4 regions of the Bradyrhizobium elkanii USDA 76 genome follow, and region 3 is predicted to be linked to each of the others. Evidence: predicted binding sites of a transcription regulator. Region 3 holds the regulator's gene; each other region holds the start of a gene.

Region 1 (3,769 bases), 700 kb from region 3:
AGGCTGAGAAGGTCGTGGTGCGCTTCGAGGAAGGCCAGCCGGTCGCGCTGAACGGCAAGACGTTCGCCGATCCGGTCGCGCTGTTCCTCGAGGCCAATGCGATCGGCGGCCGCCACGGCCTCGGCATGAGCGACCAGATCGAGAACCGGATCATCGAGGCCAAGAGCCGCGGCATCTACGAGGCGCCGGGCATGGCGCTGCTGCACATCGCCTATGAGCGTCTCGTCACCGGCATCCACAATGAGGATACGATCGAGCAGTACCGCATCAGCGGCATGCGGCTCGGCCGCCTGCTCTATCAGGGCCGCTGGTTCGATTCGCAGGCCTTGATGCTGCGCGAGACCGCGCAGCGCTGGGTGGCGCGCGCCGTCACCGGCGAGGTGACGCTCGAGCTGCGCCGCGGCAACGACTACTCCATCCTCAACACCGAGAGCCCGAACCTGACCTATGCGCCGGAACGGCTCAGCATGGAGAAGGTCGAGGACGCCGCCTTCACGCCGGCCGACCGCATCGGCCAGCTGACGATGCGCAACCTCGACATTGCCGACACCCGCGCCAAGCTCGGCCTCTACAACAAGACCGGCCTCATCTCGAGCGGCGAGGGGGCGCAGATCTTTCAGCTCGAGAACGACAAGGGTTGAGGCGGCAAGTCGCGCCGCAAATTCGCTGTCGTCCCGGCGAAGGCCGGGACCCATAACCACAGGATCGCGTTGTTGAAGCGAGCTGTGGCCCCAGCGTTGCGCAGCAATTGACGGTCGTGGTTATGGGTCCCGGCCTTCGCCGGGACGACGTGGGGAGTGTTCGGCTACTTCACCCTGAGCGCATCGAGCAGCGAGCGGAACGCCCGCGCGTAATCGGTGCCGGTCTTGCCGATGTCCGGCCCCGCGGAGACCGCAACCGCGGCTTCCGTCACCGCGCCGAGCAGCAGCCGCGCCAGCGGCTCGATCGGCTGCCTGGCGATCACGCCGGCGTCCATCGCGGCGGCCAGCGCGCGCGGAAACTTGCCGCCGAAATGCCTGGCGTCGATCTCGCGCCAGCGTTCCCAGCCGAGCACGGCGGGGCCGTCGCGCAAGATGATCTGGCCGGTCGGGCCTTTCGAGCACGCCGCGAAATAGCCCTGCGTGCCCGCCGCCATCGCCGCCAGCGGATCGTTCTCGGCGCGCGAGATGCGATCGAGATCGGCGACGAGGTCGATCGACACCTGCTCGAACACCGCCTCGAACACCGCCTCCTTGGTCGCGAAGTGATGATAGACCGCGCCCTTGGCGACACGCGCGCCGGCGGCGATGTCGTCCATCGTCGCAGCGGCGAAGCCGCGCTCGCCAAAAATGCGCCGCGCCGCCTTGACGATGGCGGCTCTGGTTTTCTCGCGTCGTTCGGCCTGGGTTGCCATCATCCATCTCTAGCCCAGGTTCCGTAGTCGCGCCAGTTGACTTACCGACTCTTGGTCGATAAATACCGACCGGTAGTCGATAAATGGAGAGTGCTCATGCCCTCGCTCAGGACGTTGCAAGCCTTCGCTGATACGGTGGAATCCAACGACCATGTCGGCGCGATCAGGAATTTCTACGCGGTCGATGCCCGCACCCAGGAGAATGACGGCGAGTGGCGCGTCGGCCGCGAGGCGCTGGCGGCGCGCGAGGCGGCGGTGCTGGCGGCGGTCGCCGGCGTCAAGACCACGCGGTTCGGGCCGCTCCTACTCGACGGCGATCATTCGGCGATCTGCTGGCGGTTCGAATTCACGGCTAAGGACGGCAAGGTCCGCAGCATGGAGGAGGTCGCCTGGCAGACCTGGCGCGGCGAGGAGCTGGTCGAGGAGCGCTTCTTCTACGATCCGCAGCAGATGGCGCGCTGAGACCACGCCGGCCGTTGCGGCAATACGCCCCGGCGCCGCCTCATTGCGCCGTCATCCGCCGCCACTAGCCTCCGCCCCGGCGCGCATCATGCGCAAGAGGCGGAGCATCCGATCATGATCAAGCAAGTTGCCGGCGTGGCTGTCGCCCTGTTGTTGTCGGCAGCTCCGGCGTTCGCGCAGACGATCTATCCGATCGATCGCGCCGATATCCTCGCCGGCGCCAAATTCGACTTCAAGGTCGAGCTTCCGGGCGTGGTCGATCAAGCAAAGCTCAAGGTCACGCTGAACGGCGCGGATTATGCCGCGGTGTTCGGCCAGGGCGGCACATTCACCGCGCGCGAGGTCGGCCGGGAGCAGTCGGCGCTGTTGCTGCGCGATGTCTCGCTCGCCAAGCCCGGACAGGTCGCCGTCGAAGTCAGCGACGGCACGCAGAGCCGGACGGTGACCTGGACCGTCTACGACACCGGGGCACGCAAGGCCAGGAACGTGATCCTGTTCATCGGCGACGGGATGTCGCCGTCGCATCGCGTCGCCGCGCGAATCCTTTCGAAGGGGATTGCGGAGGGCAAGAGCCGCGGCAAGCTCGCGATCGACGACATGCCGCATATGGCGCTGGTTGCGACCGCGGGCTCGGACTCGATCATCACCGATTCGGCGAACGCCGCGAGCGCTTACGCCACCGGCCACAAGGCCGCGGTCAATGCGCTCGGCGTCTACGCCGACCGCACGCCCGATCCGCTCGACGATCCCAGGGTCGAGACCATCGTGAGCCTCGCCAAGCGCCGGGCGGGCCTCGCCGTCGGCATCGTCACCAACGCCGAGGTCGAGGATGCGACGCCGGCGGCGATGGTTGCGCATACCCGCCGCCGCGCCGCCTATGACGCGATCGTCGCGCAATATTTCGACGCGAAGCCCGACGTGCTGATGGGCGGCGGCTCCGCGAACTTCCTGCCGCAATCCACGTCCGGGTCGAAACGCAAGGACGATATCGACTATCTCGCGCGCTTCCGCGACGCCGGCTATCCGGTCGCGACCACCGCAAGCGAACTCGCCACGCTCGCGGCCAAAGCGGACACCCGCCAATTGCTCGGCCTGTTCGCCGCCGGCAACATGGACGGCGCGCTCGACCGCAAGTTCCTGAGGGGCGGTGGCGTCAGGAAATTCCCCGAACAGCCTGACCTGACCGAGCAGGTTCAGGCCGCGCTCACGGTGCTGTCGAAACACGAGGCCGGTTTCTTCCTGATGGTCGAATCCGGCCTGATCGATAAATACGCCCATCTGCTCGACATGGAGCGCGCGGTCTACGACACCATCATGCTCGACAACGCGGTGCGGCTCGCAAAGGACTGGGCGAAAGCGCGCAGCGACGACACACTGATCCTGGTCGTGGCCGACCACAACCATCCGAACAGCCTGGTCGGCACCATCAATGACGACATGACGACACCCAACGTGCCCCTGCGCGAGCGCGTCGGCGTCTATGAGAAGGCCGGCTTCCCGAATTATCCGGCGCCGAACGCCGAGGGTTATCCGTCACGCGTCGATGTCAGCCGGCGGCTTGCGATCTTCTCGGCCAGCCTGCCCGACCACTACGAGACGTTCCGCCCGAAGCTCGACGATCCGAACGAGCCGACCGTGAAGGGCGATCAGCCCGACAGTTTCAAGGCCAATGACAAGTACAAGGATGTCCCCGGCGTCGTGCTGCGCTTCGGCAATCTGCCGGCAATGATCGGCGCCAGCGTGCATTCCGGCGAGGATGTCATCCTCACCGCGACCGGCCCCGGCAGCGAGCGCGTCCACGGCTCGATGGACAACACCGAAGTATTCCGCGTGATGGTCGAGGCGCTGGGACTGGGCGCGGAGAAGTAACGAATGAAGAGATTGGGTCGATCAGCATGCCCGCTGTACCTCTCC
Region 2 (3,769 bases), 1.5 Mb from region 3:
GCGCGCGCCGGTGCCGACGAGATCAGGTCCCAGGCCCTGGCGAGCGGCAGGATGCCATCGGCGACGAGGCGGAACGCCGCGAGCAGCTGCGCCGGATAGTAGTAGTCCGACGCCAGCACCGAGCAGAGGCCCTGTGCGATCATGTCGGATGCCTTGGTCCAGCCGGTGTGACTGCCGCCACGCACCACATTGGGCGCGCCGAACACGATGAAGTCGCCCGCATCAGCGGCGTCGCGCGCGGTCTCCTCGTTGACAGGGAATTCGGCGATCACGGCGCCGAGCGCACGAAACTCCTGGCGCATCGCCGGGCTGTTGTCGTCATGCGACAGCATGCGGATATCGGCCGCGCGCGCAGCCGCTGCCAGTCGCGCGATCGAGGCGGGCACTTCGGGGCGGCGCGCCACGACCCGGTCGAGCATGTCGTTGACGGCCTCGACGGAGAGCCCGGTGCGCTCGGCCAGCTGGTTGCGCTTCTTCGGCTTGACGTTGCTGTGGTCGTTGAAGGCGAACAGGTCGATGCGGCCTTCGGCGAGCCATTGAATGATCTCGGCCTCGGCCTCGAGATTGTGGGTCTCGTGACGCAGGTGGAAGCGGGTGTCGGCGGCGAGCTGCGGCCGCAGCGCCTCGATCGCGTCGAGCAGTTTCCGCGCATTCTCCGCGCTGCGCAGGCCGGGCTCCCACGACCAGGTCGTGCCATGGAACACGGTGGTGATGCCGTTGGCGATCGCCTGCCGGTCGCTGTCGATCAACGCCACGTCGGTCGGGAAGTCGACGCTTGGGCGCGGCATCATCTGCCGCTCGAACGCATCGCCGTGCAGATCGATGATGCCGGGCAGCACCAGCAGGCCACTGACATCGATGTGAAGCGCGGCGCGACCCTGCTCGGCGTCGAGCGCGCCGATGTCGCGGCCCGCGGTCCGCAGCGAGGTCTCGACCAGGGCGCCGTCAACCAGCGTGCGCCCGCCCTCGATGAAAATGTCCGTCACGATGCGGCGCTCCGTTGTTTGGCTTGCGATTGGGATACGGCCTCGGCCTCATGCTTGTCGAGGAATTCCTCGACCGCGAGTTTGCGAAAGTCGGGCAGGACACGCCGAAGTGTTTCGTGATCCCAGTCCCACCACGCGAGCGCGGCGAGGCGGTCGGCGATCGTCTCGGAGAAGCGCCGCTTCACCGGCCGCGCCGGATTACCGGCAACGATGGTGTAGGCGGGCACATCCTTGGTCACGATCGCGCCGGCGGCGACCACAGCGCCGGTTCCGATGTTCCGGCCCGGTAACAGGATCGCGCCATGCCCGATCCAGACGTCATGGCCGATATGCACGTGATGCGCACGTCGCCAGTTGAAGAAGTCGGTGTCGTCGCTCTCTCCGGGAAAATACGCGCTGGCGCGGTAGGTGAAATGCGCCTGACTAGCGCGATGCATCGGGTGGTTGCCGGGATTGATGCGGGTCATCGCCGCGATCGAGCAGAACTTGCCGATCGAGCTGTAGGTGATCTGGCTGTCGTTCACGACGTAGGAGTAGTCATCCATGCTCACTTCAAGCAGGATCGTGCGCGCGCCGACCTCGGTGTATTTGCCGAGCTTGCTCTCACGGACCGACGCGGTCGGGTCGACGGTCGGCACAACCGAGAGTGTTTTTCCGGCCATCAGGGCCTCCGCAAATCTTCAAGAATCTTGGGCTTCCGGGGAGATGCGCGCTCGTCATCGGGATGCTTGATGACAACATCATGACGTTGCGATGACGGCAAGGGAGCGACAAGGGAGGGGTGTGGACGATCGCCGCACCGCAGCGCTGTCGTCACATAACTGTAAAGCGCCGGGGATAGCGATGGCCCAACGAGGCGCGGTTGGAGCATTACATGCTGGTGGTGGAAGGTTTGACGTGCCGGTTCGGCACGAAAGCCGCAGTCGACAACGCGTCCTTTTCGATCGCGCCGGGCAGCTTTGTCGGCGTGATCGGTCGTTCCGGCGCCGGCAAGTCGACCCTGCTGCGGATGATCAACCGTCTCGCCGATCCGACCTCGGGCCGTATCCTGTTCGAAGGCACCGACGTCACCGCCCTGCGCGGCAGGGCGCTGCGGCGATGGCGGGCGCGCTCGGCGATGATCTTTCAGCAGTTCAATCTGGTCGGCCGCCTTGACGTGCTGACCAATGTGCTGATGGGCCGGCTGGCCCAGATTCCGTCCTGGCGCTCGCTGGCGCAGGCCTGGCCGGAGCAGGACAGGGCGCTGGCGATGTCCGCGCTCGATCAGTTCGATATCGCCCCGCTCGCGGCGCAGCGCGCCGACCAGCTCTCCGGTGGCCAGCAGCAGCGCGTTGCGATCGCCCGCGCGCTGGTGCAGGAGCCCGACATCATTCTTGCCGACGAGCCGATCGCCTCGCTCGATCCGCGCAACACCAAGATCGTGATGGATGCACTGCTGCGCATCAACAAGCATTTCGGCATCACGGTGCTCTGCAACCTGCACTCGCTCGACCTGGCACGGACCTATTGCGATCGCCTGGTCGGCATGGCGGCGGGGCGGGTGGTATTCGACGGCGCCCCGGCGGCGCTGACCGACCATATCGCCCGCGAGCTTTACGATCTCGAGGCCAATGACGTCATCGGCGCAGCACCGCTGCCTGCGCCCGACGGCGCAACGGCTCCGGCGCTCGGCACCGCAGCCGCGGCCTGAGCGTCGCGCATTTTTCAATCTGCGAGGCTGGGCGTTTTGCCCGGCCAACAGGTGTAACCACAAAAGAGGGGTAGTCATGATCACTCGTCGCATCGTTCTGGCCGGCGCCGCCGTGCTGGCGTTCACCGGTTCGGCATTCGCGCAGGACTGGAAAGCAAAATATCCGGAGCTCACCTTCGCGGTGGTGCCGGCCGAGAACGCCTCCGGCGTCACCGAGCGCTGGACGCCGTTCGTGGCGTACCTGTCGAAGGAACTCGGCGTGAAGGTCACGCTGCGCATCGCCAACGACTACGCGGCCGTTATCGAAGGTCAGCGCGCCGGCAACATCCAGATCGCCAGCTACGGCTCGGCCTCGTTCGCGCGCGCCCGCCTGACCGGCGTCAAGACCGACGCCTTCGCCAACGACATCAACGCGGACGGTTCGACCGGCTATTACTCGGTATTCTTCGTCAAGGCGTCGAGCCCCTCCAAGAGCGTCGATGACCTGAAGGGCAAGAATCTCGGCCTGGTCGATCCGAACTCGACGTCGGGCAACAACGTGCCGCGCTTCGAGCTCGACAAGATGGGCATCCACGATGCGGATACCTATTTCGGCAAGGTCGTGTTCACCGGCAGCCACGAGAACGCCGTCTTGGCGCTGGCGCAGGGCACCGTCGATATGGCGGCCAATCAGTGGACCAGCGACGACGACTCCACGCTGGCCCAGATGCTGCACAAGGGCATGCTGAAGAACGCCGACGGCTCGGCGATGAAGAAGGACGATTTTCGCATCATCCACAAGTCGGCGCCGATCATCAACGGTCCCTATGCCTACAACGCCGATCTGCCGGAAGATCTGAAGGCCGCGATCGCGAAGGCCTTCTTCGACGCCCCGACCAAGGACAAGGCCGCTTTCGACCGTCTCTCCGACGGCCAGAAGAAGGGCTTCCATCCCGCCACCACCAAGGATTGGGACGGCACCATCGAGCTGATCAAGTTCGTCGACAATCTGCGCAAGAAGAAGGCGAGCTGATCGCCTGAATCACGAGGGCCGGGCTCGACAGCCCGGCCCTTTCTGCTCAACTCGAACCGGACTGGCACGCGTCGATGGCGA
Region 3 (3,769 bases):
GAAGGCGCCCTCGAAGGTGATGATGCGGTAGCGCTCGCCATGGCCCTTGGAGAAGTGATAGTGGCGGACCAGCTTGATCACGCCCTCCATCGCTTCGGCGCCGGAATTGCAGAAGAACACGAAGTCGGCAAAGCTCTGCTCGCACAGCCGCGCGGCAAGCGCCTCGCCGTCCGGGCTCTTGAACAGGTTCGACATGTGCCAGAGCTTGGTCGCCTGTTCCTGCAGCGCCTTGACCAGATGCGGATGCGCGTGCCCGAGCGCGTTGACCGCGACGCCCGAGGTGAAATCGAGATAACGGTCGCCGTTGGTTGCGATCAGCCAGGCGCCCTCACCGCGCTCGAAGCCGAGATCGACCCTGGCGAAGACGGGGAGCAGATGCGACGTGGCAGCGTTGGTCATGGCGTTCACTGACGGTTTTTAAGCCGACAATTGCCGCGCGCCTTGACGCCAGCGCAGCAACGGCCAGCTTCGGAAAACAAAACGGCCGCCTTTGCGGGCGGCACGTGGTGGGCATTCTATGCTGCGGTCAGTAAGTGTCAATCGCCACGAAGTGGCCTTCCTGCAATGCGAAACGAGCGCAATCCGGAGCATTCCGGTGCGGTGGAAAAGCCTCATCGCGATGCTTAACTGTGTGGGAACATGTGGACGCACGGCCGCGGACTCTTGCGCCAGAGTCACGCCATATTGTAGCGTTTGGCCTGTCGGGTACGACATCTCGTGCGGCGGTACTGGACCCTCTAAGTAGCCTTCGTGTCTCGCGTAAACGTTCGGGCGCAACACCGTGCCCGGCGAGGGCTAAGGGATTCTGGCCGCAGGGATATTTGTCCAGATTGGCTCGCAGCGCCGCTCCAATGATTGGCCGGCGCTACGCGAAGGGAAGAATGCGATGACTGTATTGACCTGGTCCGACGATCGCGTCGAGCAGCTGAAGAAGCTCTGGGAGTCTGGCCTGTCGGCCAGCCAGATCGCGGCGGAACTTGGCAATGTGACGCGAAACGCCGTGATCGGCAAAGTGCATCGGCTCGGCCTCTCCGGCCGCGCCAAGGCACCCTCCACGGCCGCGCCGCGGCAGCGCAAGGCCCGCCCCGCCCAGCACATGATGCGGGTAGCGCGGCCGGTGTCGCGCGGCAACACCGCGCTGGCGCACGCCTTCGAGGTCGAGATGGAGCCCGATCCGATCTCCTACGACAATGTGGTGCCGATGAGCCAGCGGCTGTCGCTGCTCGAGCTCAACGAGGCCACCTGTCACTGGCCGGTCGGCGATCCCTCGAGCCCGGAATTCTTCTTCTGCGGCGGCAAGGCGCTCGCCGGCTTGCCCTATTGCGCACATCACTCGCGCGTCGCCTACCAGCCCGCCGCCGATCGCCGCCGGCCGTCGGCGAAACCGCAGATCAAGTGAGCACTCGGGAAAAGACGGAAGAACTCAAAAACAAATCCCCGCGAAAGCGGGGATTTTTTTGTGGCTCGTGGCCCATTACATCACCGGCGTCGTCCCGGCGAAAGCCAGGACCCATAATCACTAATGCGTGTTGTTAGAAAGCCGTCTGGCCACGTGCCGATTACGCCGGCCGCGGCGTATGGGTCCCGGCTTTCGCCGGGACGACGCCGGTGATGCGGCTTGCGATGGCCACGCGCCCGTTACGGCTGCGGCTCGGCCTTGGCAAAGCGGTCGTCGAGCGCGTAGCCGGCGCCGCGCACGGTGCGGATCGGATCCTGCTCGCGGCCGGGATTGAGCAGCTTGCGCAGGCGGCCGATATGCACGTCGACGGTGCGCTCATCGATGTAGATGTCGCGGCCCCAGACGCTGTCGAGCAGCTGCTCGCGGCTGAACACGCGGCCGGGATGCTCGAGGAAGAATTCGAGCAGGCGATACTCGGTCGGCCCGAGATCGATCGGGCGGCCGGAGCGCGCCACGCGGCGCTTCTCGCGGTCGAGCTCGATGTCGCCATAGGTCAGCACGGTCGCAAGCCGCTCCGGGCTCGCGCGGCGCAACAGGCCCTTCACCCGCGCCAGCAGTTCCGGCACCGAGAACGGCTTGACGATGTAATCGTCGGCGCCGGTGGCAAGTCCGCGCACGCGCTCGCTTTCTTCGCCGCGCGCGGTCAGCATGATGATCGGAAGCTGCTTGGTCTCGGGCCGCGCCCGCAGGCGACGGCACAGCTCGATGCCGGACAGGCCCGGCAGCATCCAGTCGAGGACCACGAGGTCGGGAACGCGCTCCTTCAGCCTCGTGTCGGCATCGTCGCCGCGCCCCACCGTCTCGACATCGTAGCCTTCCGCATCGAGGTTGTAGCGCAACAGCGTCGTCAGCGCTTCCTCGTCTTCGACTACCAGAATGCGTGCGCTCATCGGTTTAAGTTCTTTCTCTGTGGTGATCCGTTGCCCAGACGCAAACCGAAACGCTTACTTCCTTGAGCATAGTCCCCGCGGAAACGATTTGTCGCGAGGATCATCCAGTTTCGCTCTTGCCGGTCCCGCACTTGCCGATCATGCCTCAGTTGCCCGGCACCGTGGTGGCAAAAGTGGTCATGTCCCCCTTCGGGCGCTTGTCGGTGATCTGCTGGCCCTCGATCATGTAGAACACGGTCTCGGCGATATTGGTGGCGTGATCGCCGATCCGCTCGATGTTCTTGGCGCAGAACATCAGATGGATGCAGAACGAGATGTTGCGCGGATCTTCCATCATGTAGGTGAGCAGTTCGCGGAACAGCGAGGTGCAGATCGCATCGACCTCCTCGTCGCCCTTCCAGACGTTCATCGCCGCCGGCAGGTCGTGCGCGGCGTAGGCGTCGAGCACCGACTTGACCTGCGACAGCACGAGGTCGGTCATGTGCTCGAGGCCGCGGATCAGCTTCAGCGGCTGGAAATCGCTCTCCAGCGCCGCGACGCGCTTGCCCATGTTCTTGGCGAGGTCGCCGATCCGCTCGAGGTCGGTCGCGACACGCATCGCGCTGACGATCTCGCGCAGGTCGATCGCCATCGGCTGGCGGCGCGCGATCGTCAGCACCGCGCGCTCTTCGATGTTGCGCTGCAGATTGTCGATCTCGATGTCGGCGGCGACCACGCGCTTGCCGAGCGCGACGTCGCGACGGATCAGCGCGTCGACCGACTCGGTAATCATCCGCTCGACCAGGCCGCCCATCTCGGCGACCAGGCGCGTCAACTCCTGCAGATCGCTGTCGAATGCCTTGGCGGTATGTTCAGAAGCCATCGCTTGTCTCCCTCAACCATGATCCCGGGGATCATGGTTTCGTGTCCTGAATTTTAGCATGATCCGATCGGAAAACCGGTTCCCACTTTTCCGGATCATGCTCTAGCCGAACCGGCCGGTGATGTAGTCCTGGGTGCGCCGATCGCTCGGTGAGGTGAAGATCTTGTTGGTGTCGTCGAACTCGATCAGCTCACCGAGATACATGAAGGCGGTCTTGTCGGAGACGCGCGCCGCCTGCTGCATGTTGTGGGTGACGATCGCGATCGTGTAGTCCTCGGAGAGCTCCTGGATCAGCTCCTCGACCTTGGCGGTCGAGATCGGGTCGAGCGCCGAGCACGGCTCGTCGAACAGGATCACCTCGGGGCGCACCGCCACGGTGCGCGCGATGCACAGGCGCTGCTGCTGGCCGCCGGAGAGCGACAGGCCGGAGGCGTTCAGCTTGTCCTTGACCTCGTTCCACAGCGCGCCGCCGCGCAGCGCCTTCTCGACCCGGTCGTCCATCTCGGACTTCGAGATCTTCTCGTAGAGGCGGATGCCGAAGGCGATGTTCTCGTAGAT
Region 4 (3,769 bases), 4.1 Mb from region 3:
AGCGAATCCACCGCCTCGATCGGCAGCGATTTTTGGTATCCGACGGCCTTCATGCCTGGTCTCCGTGGTGGGCGATTGCTTGCCGTCTTACCTGTCGCGCTGGCGTCCATTTGGCAAGTACTGTAAAAACAGGGAACTAGTCCCTGTTTGTATACTATTGGGAAAATATTGCATGAAACGGAAGAATTTCGCGCGCCGGCCGGGCTGCGCGGTCGAGGCGGCGCTCGACCTGATCGACGGCAAATGGAAAGGCGTGATCCTGTATCATTTGCAGGCCGGCACCCAGCGCTTCGGCGAGCTGCGGAAGCGGATGCCCGGCATCACCCAGCGCATGCTGACCAAGCAGCTGCGCGCGCTCGAGGACGATGGCCTCGTGATCCGCAAGGTCTATGCCGAGGTGCCGCCGCGGGTCGAATACACGCTTTCCGAACTCGGCGAGAGCCTGCGCCCGGTGATCGATATTCTGAAAGCCTGGGGCGAGGGCCATCAGGAGCGGCTGTCCTGCGCGCCGGCGCCGGAGGTCATTGTGAAGAAGTCGAAGCGCGCGGCCTGATGGGCGTTCGCGCTTCACCTCTCCCGGAGGGAGAGGTCGGATCGCATCGCAAGATGCGATCCGGGTGAGGGATTACGCTCCACCGAGGAAGCGGCGCCCCTCACCCGAATTGCTTCGCAATTCGACCTCTCCCCGTTGGGGAGAGGTACGTCGCCTCAGAACGCAACCTGCGTGCGCAGCGCGACCGCGTCGAACTTCGAGCCGACGTCCGCGGTCGAGGTCGCCGAGGCCTGCTTGGCGATATCGCCGTGCAGATAGTTCAGCATGAAGCGGACGTTGTTGTTGACGTACCAGTTCAGCGCGGCGGTGTAGACGGTCTGCCGTCCACCCGCGATGCCGACCGCCTGCGCGATCTGATCGTTGAGGTCCATCGTGCTGACGCGGCCGGCGATTTCCCAGGCGCCCCAGCCGCCGCCGGCGAGCGAGAACGGATCATGCGGCTTGATCCCGCTATAGGAGGCCGTCGCCGGATTGTAGGCATGGTTCTCGCCGGTCAGCACGTAGCCGACCTGCGCGTAGCCGCCGTCGAACTTCAGGCTCGGCGCGCCGAACGGCGGCAATCCGGTGTTCGCGGAGCGATCGACATTGAACCAGTAATATTCGCCCTGCGCGATGAACGGACCATAGGTCGCGGCCGCCTCGACGCCGTACACCTGCGCGCCGGAGACATTGGCGATCGCACCGGTCGAGATCAGCGTCGTCGGATCGATGCGCAGCTCGGGCCGGTCGCTGAGCGTGAGCGTCTGCGCCTGCGTCAGCTGGTTGCGCGGCGGCTGCACCAGCCATTCCGCATCGGCGCCGATATGCACCGAATAGTTCTTGCCGCTGATCGGATTGCCGGCGACACGGATGACGCCGCCATACTGCTCGGACGTGCCGGCCGGCGAGGTCGAGGACGCGGAGTGGATGGCGCCCGACGTCGGTCCGGTGACATAGCCGCCGATCCAGAACTGGTCGTTCCACCAGCGGGTGCCGGCCGCCGAACGGAAGTCGCCGGCGGCGATATTCTGTGCGATGATGCCGACCGAGGCGCGCTCCATGAACAGGATGTCGTTGGAGCTGGTCGCTTCGTCGAGCGTCCACGGCACGTCCATGATGCCGCCTTCGATCGCCATCTTGCCGCCGAACGGCTTGAAGCCGGTGTAGCTCAGATACGCGTTCTCGATGCCGGAGGTGCCGCCGCCGGGCAGCGATCCCGGCGCCGCGCCGCCGAAACCGTCGGACGAGCCGCCGAAGTCGTAGATCAGCGAGTAATTCCAGTCGCCGAAGAATTTGCCGACGATGCCGATGCGCGCGCGGCGGACGTTCTCGCCGCTGTCGAGCTTCTGCGGCGAGGTGCCTGCGGTGTTCGGACGATAGTCGTAGCCGCCGACATCCCAGTGCACGCGGCTCGTGATCGCAACGCAGTTCTGTTCGTCCGCGGTGCAGATGGTCGGCCGGTTGTTCGGCATCGTCACCACGACGCCGGATGGCGCGACCGGGCCCTTCACCGGGATCGCGGCGTTGGCGCTCGCCACCCGCGCTGCCTTGGCGTCCGCCGCCTTCGCATTGGCGTTTGCGCTGGCCGCGGTTGCGGTATTGGCGTTGGTCTGCTTCTGCAGTCTGTCGAGCTTCTGCTCGAGCATCTTCAGCTGCTGCTTCAGCAGCGCGATCTCCGCATCGCTGCCGCCTCCGGCCGATTGTGAATAGGCCGGCGAGGCGGCGAGCGCCCCGGCCAGGCCGATGGCGATGGCACCAACTTTTGTCGCACCCATTGTGCACCCCTGTTGTGTTTGAAGTCCCCACTCACTGAACGGTCCTAGGAGCGTATCGTGACTGATGCACGACAGTGCTTCCGGGCATCGCAGTTCCGCTTGTGGTCCGCAGGCAACAAGCGGAGCGGCGCAGTGAGATGACAGCCATCATAGAAGCTTGGCGGCGCGCTTCAACGTGGCTGCCGCGGGTTGTGCACCGGTCCGGCGGGGGGCCAGTTATCCAGCCGGGCGCCCTTCAATTGCCCGGCGAACACGCCTATATTCCGGCGTTTCCACGAGAGGTGAGAATGCTCCGACCTGTCCGTTTTGCTGCCGTATCCGCTCTGTGCACCTTGGCCTTCATGGGGAATCTTTCCGCAGCCGCGGCCCAGGACCGCCGCGTGCCGTCCTCGCAGGCCGAGCTGCAATTGTCCTATGCGCCGATCGTGCAGCGGGTGCAGCCGGCGGTGGTCAATGTCTACGCCGCCAAGACCGTGCAGAACCGCAATCCCTTCCTGGACGATCCGATTTTTCGCCGGTTCTTCGGCGTGCCGGGACAGCAGCCCGAGCAGATGCAGCGCTCGCTCGGCTCCGGCGTGATGGTCGACGGCTCCGGGCTTGTGGTCACAAACAATCACGTGATCGAGGGCGCCGACCAGGTGAAGGTCTCGCTCGCCGACAAGCGCGAATACGAGGCGGAGATCGTGCTGAAGGACAGCCGTACCGACCTTGCGGTGCTGCGGCTGAAGAACACCAACAAGGAAAAATTCGCGACGCTCGACTTCGCCAATTCCGACCAATTGCTGGTCGGCGACGTCGTGCTGGCGATCGGCAATCCGTTCGGCGTCGGCCAGACCGTGACGCACGGCATCATCTCGGCCCTGGCGCGCACTCAAGTCGGGATCACGGATTATCAATTCTTCATTCAGACCGACGCGGCGATCAATCCCGGCAATTCGGGCGGCGCGCTGGTCGACATGAGCGGCCGGCTCGCCGGCATCAACACCGCGATCTTCTCGCGCTCCGGCGGCTCGCAGGGCATCGGCTTCGCGATCCCCGCCAACATGGTGCGCGTGGTGGTGGCCTCCGCCAAGAGCGGCGGCAAGAATGTGAAGCGGCCGTGGCTCGGCGCGCGGCTGCAGGCGGTGACGCCGGAGATCGCGGAGACGCTGGGGCTGAAGCTGCCGAGCGGCGCGCTGGTCGCCAATGTCGCGCCGAACAGTCCTGCGGCGAAGGCCGGGCTCAAGCTCTCCGACCTGATCGTCGGGATCGACGGCACGCCGATCGACGATCCCAACGCGTTCGACTACCGCTTCGCGACCCGTCCGCTCGGCGGCAACGCGGAGATCGAGGTGCAGCGCGCCGGCAAGCCGGTGAAGCTCACCGTGCCGCTGGAGACCGCGCCCGATACCAATCGCGACGAGATCGTGCTGACCGCGCGCTCGCCGTTCCAAGGCGCCAGGGTCGCCAATATCTCGCCGGC

What was found. Region 3 encodes PhoB, which activates phosphate uptake and scavenging genes when phosphate is short. Its sites were predicted from a motif close to TGTCATNNANCTGTCAT; they were not measured.
Region 1: JEY66_RS42420 (alkaline phosphatase) is a predicted target of PhoB. The motif match lies at 1,894-1,910, and genes of this name have one in related genera.
Region 2: phnC (phosphonate ABC transporter ATP-binding protein) is a predicted target of PhoB. The motif match lies at 1,718-1,734, and genes of this name have one in related genera.
Region 4: JEY66_RS20295 (OprO/OprP family phosphate-selective porin) is a predicted target of PhoB. The motif match lies at 2,365-2,381, and genes of this name have one in related genera.

Annotation. Positions count from the first base shown of each region.
Region 1 covers NZ_CP066356.1:8,977,214-8,980,982, reverse strand. Annotated here, with positions in the region: gene argG (argininosuccinate synthase) at 1-641, shown strand, start outside; gene JEY66_RS42430 (TetR/AcrR family transcriptional regulator) at 806-1,393, opposite strand; gene JEY66_RS42425 (hypothetical protein) at 1,490-1,855, shown strand; gene JEY66_RS42420 (alkaline phosphatase) at 1,970-3,724, shown strand.
Region 2 covers NZ_CP066356.1:6,821,592-6,825,360, reverse strand. Annotated here, with positions in the region: gene JEY66_RS32740 (alpha-D-ribose 1-methylphosphonate 5-triphosphate diphosphatase) at 1-986, opposite strand, end outside; gene JEY66_RS32735 (LbetaH domain-containing protein) at 983-1,648, opposite strand; gene phnC (phosphonate ABC transporter ATP-binding protein) at 1,861-2,676, shown strand; gene phnD (phosphonate ABC transporter substrate-binding protein) at 2,753-3,688, shown strand; gene phnE (phosphonate ABC transporter, permease protein PhnE) at 3,763-3,769, shown strand, end outside.
Region 3 covers NZ_CP066356.1:8,280,263-8,284,031, forward strand. Annotated here, with positions in the region: gene JEY66_RS39245 (aspartate aminotransferase family protein) at 1-399, opposite strand, end outside; gene JEY66_RS39250 (GcrA family cell cycle regulator) at 887-1,399, shown strand; gene phoB (phosphate regulon transcriptional regulator PhoB) at 1,639-2,349, opposite strand; gene phoU (phosphate signaling complex protein PhoU) at 2,495-3,211, opposite strand; gene pstB (phosphate ABC transporter ATP-binding protein PstB) at 3,314-3,769, opposite strand, start outside.
Region 4 covers NZ_CP066356.1:4,186,679-4,190,447, forward strand. Annotated here, with positions in the region: gene JEY66_RS20285 (zinc-binding alcohol dehydrogenase family protein) at 1-53, opposite strand, end outside; gene JEY66_RS20290 (winged helix-turn-helix transcriptional regulator) at 173-553, shown strand; gene JEY66_RS20295 (OprO/OprP family phosphate-selective porin) at 709-2,307, opposite strand; gene JEY66_RS20300 (DegQ family serine endoprotease) at 2,649-3,769, shown strand, end outside.